DNA from 3 places in the Marinobacterium marisflavi genome. Region 2 is predicted to be linked to each of the others. Evidence: predicted binding sites of a transcription regulator. Region 2 holds the regulator's gene; each other region holds the start of a gene.
The links. Region 2 encodes FNR, which switches genes on or off when oxygen is low (the NO sensors DNR and NnrR bind a similar motif). Its sites were predicted from a motif close to TTGATNTANATCAA; they were not measured.
Positions count from the first base shown of each region.

Region 1: AC1WNR_RS09675 (cation-translocating P-type ATPase) is a predicted target of FNR. The motif match lies at 1,492-1,505, and genes of this name have one in related genera.
Region 3: AC1WNR_RS09585 (HP1242/YdcH family protein) is a predicted target of FNR. The motif match lies at 1,292-1,305, and genes of this name have one in related genera.

Region 1 covers NZ_OZ457898.1:1,950,951-1,954,209, reverse strand. Annotated here, with positions in the region: gene AC1WNR_RS09675 (cation-translocating P-type ATPase) at 1-1,402, opposite strand, end outside; gene AC1WNR_RS09670 (DUF3047 domain-containing protein) at 1,525-2,094, shown strand; gene AC1WNR_RS09665 (hypothetical protein) at 2,113-2,430, opposite strand; gene AC1WNR_RS09660 (RluA family pseudouridine synthase) at 2,527-3,259, opposite strand, start outside.
Region 2 covers NZ_OZ457898.1:1,782,369-1,785,627, reverse strand. Annotated here, with positions in the region: gene AC1WNR_RS08805 (alpha/beta hydrolase) at 1-621, opposite strand, end outside; gene AC1WNR_RS08800 (adenine phosphoribosyltransferase) at 763-1,305, opposite strand; gene fnr (fumarate/nitrate reduction transcriptional regulator Fnr) at 1,342-2,109, opposite strand; gene hemN (oxygen-independent coproporphyrinogen III oxidase) at 2,249-3,259, opposite strand, start outside.
Region 3 covers NZ_OZ457898.1:1,932,915-1,936,173, forward strand. Annotated here, with positions in the region: gene AC1WNR_RS09580 (sensor domain-containing diguanylate cyclase) at 1-809, opposite strand, end outside; gene AC1WNR_RS09585 (HP1242/YdcH family protein) at 978-1,220, opposite strand; gene aroA (3-phosphoshikimate 1-carboxyvinyltransferase) at 1,396-2,673, shown strand; gene AC1WNR_RS09595 (response regulator) at 2,670-3,056, opposite strand; gene dinB (DNA polymerase IV) at 3,145-3,259, opposite strand, start outside.

The sequences.
Region 1 (3,259 bases), 170 kb from region 2:
GAGCCATCGCGATGAGTTGCTGCTGAACCTCCAGCTGGACCGACTCACTGTTCGGGCACATCGCCAATACCTGCTCCATGCTGCCTTTGACCATCAGGCGTGGGCCGTCAGCGTATTGGTTTAGGCTGGCACTAAAGCCTCGCTCCGATTCGTACGGGATACTTTGTAGTTCAGTATGGCGATGCTGGAGTTCAATATGGTCTACACCGAATTTCGCCGCCAATACTAAAAAGGCTAGGTCCACACCATCTCCGTTGGCGATAAGCTCGCCCTCCACAAGCCGGTACTCGGCTTCATTTGTCAGCGAGGCACACTCAACAAGCGCCCGCAGTGGCTCGTCATCAACGCCTTCACCGTCCAGTGATTCAATCTCGCCATGCGCGTCCAGGCCCTCACCACTGACACGATAGCGTTGATTGTTCGCCAACCAAATCTCGCGAGCGGTCAGTTCGTTCACTGTCAGCGTGCCGGTTTTATCTGAGGCGATGTACGTGCATGAGCCTAGCGACTCAACGGCAACCAGACGGCGCACAATAACCCCCGCGCGCGACATACGACGCATGCCGATGGCCAGTGCGACGGTGATTGCAGCGGGTAAGCCTTCGGGAATTGCGGATACTGCCAGAGCAACGCCCATCAGGAAGACCTGCGCCAAAGGCTCGCCACGCGATAGTGTGATCAGAAAGAGTAGGGCGATAATTAGTAGAACAGCAACTGAAATTCTGAGTGTGAAGGCCTCTATGCGTTTCAGCAGTGGTGGCTTGGCGGTCTGCTCTTGGGTAATACTTTCAGCAATCTGTCCAAGCTGGGTCGCCATGCCCGTCTCTGTTACCTCCGCGTAGGCTCTGCCGTGCGTCACGATGGTGCCGGCAAAGAGTCTATCGCGTTGTTCTGCCAGTGACAGTGAGGGTTGTTCAAGCGGTGTGGCTGACTTCTCTGCCGCAACCGATTCGCCAGTTAGCAGCGACTCATCAACGAGTAGATCCTGACAACGTACCAGCCGCATATCCGCGCCCACACGGTCGCCGCTGACGAGCATCACCAGATCACCCGGTACCAACTGGCTCACGTCAACGCGCAGCGTTACGCCGTCGCGGATAACATTAGCGAACTGAGGCACCATCGAGCGCAGTGCGGCTGCCGAGCGTTCAGCCGAGTGCTCTTGAAGGGTTCCGATCAATGCATTCAGCAATAGAACGACAAAGATAAAAAAAGCATTAACCGTCTGTCCAAGCGCAAGCGAGACGACAGAGGCGGCGAGCAAAACATAGATAAACGGGCTTTTAAACTGGCTTAATGCGATAGAGAGCAGTGTCTGCTGGGCTTTTTGCGGCAGTTCGTTGGGGCCGAATTGCTCCAGCCGGTGAGCGGCTTCCCCTGCGCTTAGCCCCGTCTGTTCCATCGATATGTTCCATTTTGGCTGAATCTAGCAGCAGTATAGTCCAGATGCCCGTTCACTCAGCTTTCAGCCGGTTGTGCCATACTAAAAGCATGAGACAGATCAAACTTTTTATCAGTTCATTAGTGTTGATAGCCAGCTCGGTTCAGGCGATGGATCTGCGCGACTGGAAAGAGCGCTCGTTTGACGGCAACACTGACTATTCGCATGACGGCACGGCTATTCGTGGCGAGACTCGCGGCACAGCCTCGGTGCTTTATAAAGAGGAGAAGATCGACCTCAGCAAGACGCCTGTCGTGAACTGGCGTTGGAAGATCTCAAATACCTATGGCACCGAACATAATGAGCAGAGTAAATCCGGTGATGACTATCCAGCCAGGCTCTATGTGGTGGTGAAAACGGGATTCTTACCCTGGCAAACTCTCGCGCTCAACTATGTCTGGTCATCGAATCAGCCGATGGGTACCAGCTGGAAGAACGCCTTTACCGACAAAGCAGTGATGGTGGTGCTTGACTCGGGCGAGGAGAATATTAACCTCTGGCAGTCTCATAGCCGCAATGTGATTGAGGATTTCAAAACCTACTTCGGCGAAGAGGTTGATACGTTGGATGGCTACGCCATTATGGTTGATGGCGATAATACCGGGCAGAGTACTACGGCTTGGTTTGATGCAATTGAATTTACAGGCGAATAGCCCGTTGAGTGTTTAGGCTTAGTCCCAGACTTCTCGCAGCGGCTCGCCGAAGTCGTCGTAGATCACTTTACGCTGCGGCTTGCGCAGCTTCTTCAGCAGGCCGGGCTTCTCTTTGGCGACACGGCGCGCATCGATGGTCTGCAGCACTTTATCGCAGGGGGTGCGACTCTCTTTGGGCTTACCGTCATGGAATACCGGGCGAATCAGATTACCTTGGGTTACGCCGCTGAGCCCGCGAGGAATCTGCTTAACCTCACCGCCGGCGCGCACGTACGCATCCATCTGAGCTTGCAGCTCAGCACGAATTTCGGCTTTGGTTTTGCGGTTAAACAGCATTCAGACTCTCTCAAAGTGCGTTGCGAAACTGGTTACTAGTCTAGCAAAGCCTCAGACCTATCGAAACATTATCAGGAAGATTTGGTTAAATTTTAATCAATCTGCAATAGAGCAGTTCTTCTCAAGAAACTCGCGCGACAGCTCAAAGGTTTTAAGCTCGCGCGTAGTCGGGCAGGTGAAGGCTAATTTCACGGCAAACAGCTGCAAGCCCAGCTTGTTTTTATTGCCCTTGCCATACTTCGGATCACCCATGACCGGATGTTGAATTCGATCCAAATGACGTCGAATCTGGTGGGTGCGTCCCGTCAGAATCTCTACATCGAGCCAGCTGGTATTGCTGGCAGAGTCGTAGCTAAGTCGAGTGAAGCGAGTCTGTGCCGCTTTGCCATCAAGCTTTGTACTGATCTCGCCATGCGCGGGTGTCTCGCCCAGCGTCTGGCAGAGGTAGTGTTTGGTCACGCTGCGCTTTTGGAACTGCTCGGATAGGTTTGCGGCGATAGCCTGAGAGTGTGCCAATAGCATTAGCCCGGCCGTTTCCCGGTCGAGGCGGTGCACCACAAAGGCGGTGCGTTTGGGCTCAAGAGTCTGCTCGGCGATACGCTGAATCGACAGATGATCACACCAATCATTCCCTTGGGCGACAACGCCTGCGGGTTTAAACCAGACCGAGTAGCCGTTGGCGTCCAGCAGGCAGATAGCCCCCTGGGCTTTGCGAGCCAGAAGGGTCTCATCGTAGAAGAGTTCTAGCTTGTCGCGATTTTGCAGCACCTCTTTAGCGCGGCGCAGGCGCTTACGGGACTTGTTGTGGCGTTTTAGCCACACAGCCCCT
Region 2 (3,259 bases):
TGCACCGCTGCCCTCGCAGTAGAGCATGCTCACACCGTCCATCATGGCGCTGGCATCCATCGCTTCTGCTTTGGCTAGGAGCTCAGTTACATCAGCGTTATAACGCTTCTGGTAGCCGCTCAGCGTCTTCTCAAGGTCCCAGGTAGCAGGTGCTAACAGAATCTGGGCGCTAACGCGCTCAGGGTCTGAAAGGGTGTACTGCGCTGTCTGGTTACCTCCGCGAGAGTGGCCCATCATCCAGCGTGGCCCCGCATCCTGACTGTCGAGCCAATCCTGCCAGGCAGCGATCTCGGCAACCGCATCCTGCATGGTGTGTCGCGCTGGTACGGCACAGTCATACATAGCTGGTGTGCGGTTATCGATGCCGTAGCTGAGGTTGACCGCCAGCGTGTTAATGCCGTAATCAACAAACAGTTCCTGTAGCGCCACGATCAACTCCATACCACTATGTGCCAGGGTGCCATGCGTAAGCACCAGTACTCCGTCCGCTAGTGTGCTGCCGTCCGCTAGCTGCAGCTCAGCATTAAGGGTTAAGCCGTTGTGATCGATCTCGATCGTCTCAGCCAAGGCTGGCGTAGCGAGAATTGCGGAAGCGAGGATAGGGGCGGCAAAGCGACGCATTGGTATCTCCTGTTGGAATATCGTTATAGCGAATTGTCTCTACGTAACTGTAAGCCAATTCGATCCGCGTTTGTAGTCGAAATTAGTCGCGGATGGAGAGGAGAGGTGCGCCACTCCGTCGAAGGGGCGCGTCGCCAGCGGTTAGTGCCCTTCGAACGCCATTAGCGTAAAGACAGGAGAGCCCGCGTCTTGAATCTTAGTGGCACCACCGAGGTCGGGTAGATTGATGAGCGCTGCCGCTTCAACGACTTCGGCACCGAGCTTTTTGATCAGTGTCATCGCCGCCAAAATAGTACCGCCTGTGGCGATCAGGTCATCAATCAAAACGACACGATCGCCGGCGACCAGCGCATCGGACTGCATCTCTACCGATGCGGTGCCGTATTCGAGCGTGTACTCTTGATGAAGGCACTCACCCGGCAACTTGCCCTTCTTGCGCACTAATACCAGAGGTAGATTCAGCTCGTGTGCGATGATGGCCCCGAATAGGAAACCACGCGCATCGATACAGGCGATCGCGGAGAGGTCCATGTCCATGTACCGCTGCACAAAAGCGTGCGCTACCATCCGGCGAGCTTTAGGGTCTTTGAAAATAGGCGTGATATCACGAAACTCAATACCCGGGTCCGGCCAATCTGAAATGGTGCGAATTACCGACTTAACGTAATACTCGTCGTAAGACATTCTAGGTCCTTATGCAAGCTTTGGTCTGATTGAGCCTCAGCCTAGCTGTGCGGCTTTCGTACATCCTTCGCCGTGGCAGTCACCCGAGGCCTCGTTGAGCGCCGCGAGGTCGAGCAGCTCAATCTCCTTTCCTTCAACGCGCACCATACCTGAAGAGGCGAAGCGAGTGAAGATACGACTGACTGTCTCAACCGCCAACCCTAGGTAGTTACCGATTTCATTGCGTGACATGGAGAGGCGGAACTGGGTGGCTGAGTAGCCGCGAGCTTGGTAACGCGAAGAGAGCTTTAGCAGGAAGGTCGCAATGCGCTGTTCAGCTGTTTTGCGTGATAGGAGCATCATCATCTGCTGATCATCACGAATTTCGCGACCCATTGTGCGCATCATTGAGCGGCGCAGCTCTGGCATTTGGCCTAATAGCTCATCGAGGCGTTCGTAGGGGATCTCACACACGGTTGTGGTCTCCATCATCTTCGCGCTCATCGGGTACTCGCCCTCATCTATACCGGCGAGGCCGACGAGTTCGCCGGGGAAGTAGAAGCCGTTGATTTGCTCCTCGCCGTCATGTGTCACAGTGAAGGTCTTCACTGAGCCAGCACGCAGTGCATAGATCGATTTGAGTGGCTCGCCCTGGCGAAACAGTAGATCGCCTTTGTGCAGTGGTCGGCTCTTTTCGATGATATTATCAAGCTTCTCAACTTCGTCCTTTTGCAGAGAAACAGGTAAACATAAAGAGCTCAGGCTACAGGTCTGGCAGTGAGATTGCGCTGAGACTGAGCGAATATTGGTGATGGTAGACGCCATAAAACCTCCGATGTTCGGAAGCTAAGTATAGTCGCTGTGGCGAGAAGGTTGTAAGAAAAATTCCTAACACCAGACGCAAATTGCGAAATGTGGGGAACCAGCGAGTTAGCGAGATCATTTATAAATTGAAGAGAAGCGATTAAATAATCTTTGAGTAGCGCCGCTCACTTGGTTGGTTAATGTAGGCGTCGAACACCATGCAGATACGTCGAATCAACAAACGACCCAGTGGAAGTACCTCCAGCCCATCCGCGCGTAATTGCAGCATACCCTCAGCTTGCATCGCTTCTAGTTGGTAGAGTTCGTCCGCAAAATAGCGCTTGATATTAACCCCAGTCTGCTCACTGAGTTGGGCGTAGTTCAGTTCGAAATCACAGATTAGTCGAGTGATCAGAGTACGACGGATGTGGTCGTCGCTATTCAGCTTATAGCTCTTTGTCAGCGCGCTGCCATGATTCATCACCATGGCGTTGTACGTTGGAAGATCAGGACTGTTTTGTAGGTAGTAGTCGCCAATCTGGCTGATCGATGAGACGCCAAGGCCGAGTAAGTCGCAGTTGCCGTGAGTGGTGTAACCCTGAAAGTTACGATGAAGCTCGCCCGACTGCTGCGCCACAGAGAGGCTATCCTGCGGTAGCGCAAAATGGTCCATACCGATATTGCGGTAGCCGGCTTGGGTCAACTGGGCGATAGCATTGTGGTGAATCGCCAGCTTGGTGCTGGCATCGGGAAGGTCCTCAGCATTGATACGGCGCTGAGGTTTGAAGCGCTCGGGCAGGTGGGCGTAATTGAACACCGAGAGCCGGTCGGGTCGGATCTTCAGCACCGTATTGAGGGTCTCTTTGAAGCTCCCTTCAGTCTGTAGTGGAAGGCCGTATATCAGGTCGATATTGATTGAACGAAAACCCATTTCACGGGCTGCCGTTATGAGATCTGTCGTCATCTCCAGCGGCTGGATACGGTTAACCGCTTTCTGAACGTCTGGATTGAGGTCCTGCACTCCGAGCGAAAGCCGGTTGAAACCTAGCTGCCTCAGCTGCTTAAGGCGTTCAATGCTCATTTCGCGCGGATCGATCTCTATCGAGTAGTCACTCTGATCGTCATCGCGCAGATTGAAGTTGGCTCTTAACTGCGCCATCAACTGAGCTGT
Region 3 (3,259 bases), 150 kb from region 2:
TGCGCACGGCTTACATTCAACTCCTTCAGATTTATTCGCAGTTTCGTTATCAAAGAGGTAGAAAGGCCGATCCCAACCGCTGCAATGACGCCAAGAAAGATGATAACCCCTAGGTAGGCCCGATCGACACTGTTAGACACCCCCATCATGTCTGCTGAGGCTATGACTCGTACTGATTTCATCCCCTCGTAGTGCATTCCCGTAATGGCCAAACCGAGCAAAGCGCCACCCACTAGATGGGCATACAAGGTTTGCCACCTTGCTCGCAACTCCTCATCCGCCCATATACCAATGTAAGAGAGCAGGATTGCGATTAAAATCGAATAGGTGAAGTCCATCACCTCAAACCGCAATAACGCTTCCATCTGCATCGCAACCATTCCGGTGTAATGCATTACGCCTATTCCCACGGCGATAAGCAGCGCTGTAGTCGCACGATTGGCCTGACTGCGCTCCCGCCCCGCAGTCCAGCGTATCGCAAACCACGCAGCGATGATTGCGGGGAAGGATGAAACTAGCGTCATCCAAGGCGAGTAACTCATCGAGACAGGGATAGACACAGCGAGCATGCCGACAAAATGCATTGCCCATACGGTCACGCCAAAGGTAACCGCTCCAGCCAGTTGCAGGGAACGTCGAGTCAACGTATGTTTGATCTGTTTAGAGAGGTCGGCGATCGTCAATCCGGCGATCGATCCTACCACTGCAACAAGAATTGAAAATCCGATCCAAAACCCGTCATAGGTAATGGGAATGACAGGCTCCTGTCCCGCATAGAAGAAGCCTTGTAGGAATTGCGGTATATCCATACTTAAGTCTCCTCTTCTGACTTGCGTTAATCAGCGCTCTAGATTCGCCAATCAAATATTTCAAGCATAGACCAAAGTGGAGATCGGAGGCGGATGACGTAAAAACGGTTCACCCATATACAAAAAAGGGGCTTACGCCCGTTTTTTTCGTGAGAGTCTCTCTCACTCTTAAACAGCTGCCTGTAACATCGCGTGCAGCTCATCTTTAAGTTGCAGGCGGCGCTTTTTGTACTCCTCTTCCACCTCTGTGGTTACTGGCTCAACCTCCGCCTCCATCTTGTACACTTCGCGAGTGACCTCGTGGTACTGATCGAACAGTTTGGCAAAGTGGTTATTACTGGTTTTCAGCGTATGGATCTGGTCGCGAAATTGTGGAAATTCATTGGCTAGATCGTGATGCTCTTCGCTCATGGGAGCTCCTTGTTTGTCACATTAAATATGATGTTGTGTACTAAGTATTATCTAAGTTCCAGAATAAGCTATTGATGTCGGTCAATATCCCGTCAAACAGCAGTAAATATGGACTTAGAGGGCGTTTACCTGTAACTTCTGGCCCCTAATTTTTAGCTCTACAGATCCGGAAATCATGGAAACTTTGACGCTCCAACCCCGCAATTTCGCCAACGGCGAAGTACAACTTCCCGGCTCCAAAAGCCTGTCGAACCGCATCCTGCTGTTGGCCGCTCTGGCTGAAGGTAAAACGACGGTGACCAATCTGCTGGACAGCGCCGATGTAACGCACATGCTAAACGCTCTGACCGAGCTTGGCGTGAGTTACGAGCTGGCGGCAGATCGTCGCAGTTGTGTAGTAGAGGGTGTGGGGGGGGCGTTCAAATCCTCTGGTGCAGAGATGTTCCTGGGTAACGCCGGTACCGCTATGCGCCCACTGACTGCTGCGCTCTGCCTCGGACAGGGTGAGTTCACCTTGACGGGCGAACCGCGCATGTATGAGCGTCCAATTAAAGATCTCGTTGATGCCCTGCATCAGCTCGGAGCTGACGTGGAGTACCTTAAAGATGAGGGCTACCCGCCGCTGAAGATTAACGCCAACGGCCTTAACGGCGGTCGTGTCAGCATTCGCGGGAATATCTCCAGCCAGTTTCTAACTGCCCTACTGATGGCAGCGCCACTAGCACAAGAGGACCTCGAGATTGTGATGGATGGCGAGCTAGTATCAGTGCCGTACATCGATATCACCCTGCATACGATGAAACTCTTCGGTGTTGAGGTTGAGAACAACAACTACGAGAGCTTTGTAGTCCGTGCCGGCCAGACCTACCGCTCGCCGGGCGAGGTGATGGTTGAAGGTGACGCATCCTCTGCCTCTTACTTCCTTGCAGCAGCCGCTGTCGCAGGCGGTACTATCCGTGTTTATGGCGTGGGTTCTGAGTCTGTACAGGGCGATAAAGCCTTCGCTGAGGTGCTCGAAAAGATGGGTGCTAAAGTGACTTACGGTCCAACTTGGATCGAAGTAACCAAAGGCGAGCTTAAAGGGGTCGATCTCGACCTGAACGCCATTCCCGATGCGGCGATGACAATCGCCACCGCCGCGCTCTTCGCTGAGGGCAAAACTGCGATTCGCAACGTCTACAACTGGCGTGTTAAAGAGACCGACCGTCTGAATGCTATGGCTACTGAACTGCGCAAGGTGGGTGCTGAAGTTGTCGAGGGTGAGGACTTCATAGAGGTGACTCCTCCGGCGAAGATCCAGTCAGCAGCAATCGATACCTACGATGACCACCGCATGGCGATGTGCTTCTCCATTGCCGCCTTTGGTGATGCCGCGATTACGATCAACGACCCGGGCTGCACCAGTAAAACCTTTCCTGAGTACTTTGACCTGTTCGAGCAGGTTACAAGCTAAAGCGCTTCGTTTATCTGTAGGTTGTGGGATTTCAGCAGAGATTCCACTTCAAATAGCAGCGCATCAGCCGCTACCGGTTTGATCAGCGCTGCGTGTATCTGCAAGTTGATCAGTTCATCCCCGGATACGTCCTGCGGGTAGCCACTAATCATCATCACTGGAACCGAGGTGTAGCGCCGAAGCTTACGAACGACACGCGGACCACTCTCTCCGGGCATGCGAACGTCAACGATAATTAGATCAGGTGGGGTTTGATCGATAATCTCTATAGCCTGTTCGCCGTTAAGCGCAAAGCGTACGTTGTACCTGTCACCCAGAACGTCACGATACTGTGACAGGGTCACTGGATCATCATCAATCGCTAGAACTACTTTTTGAACCATCCTTGGTGCCTTTATTAAAGCCTACGTTTGAGACTACTCTCTGAAAACAGCCTTTGCAAACCCGGCTTTTGGTTAATTTTTGTACTGACTAGAGTTCTAGATTGAGTTGAGGATCCTGACCGATCTCATCATCTTCTACTAAATTGGATAGCGATACACCGACTAAGCGTATACCCCGCTCAAGTGGCAGAAACTTCTGCATC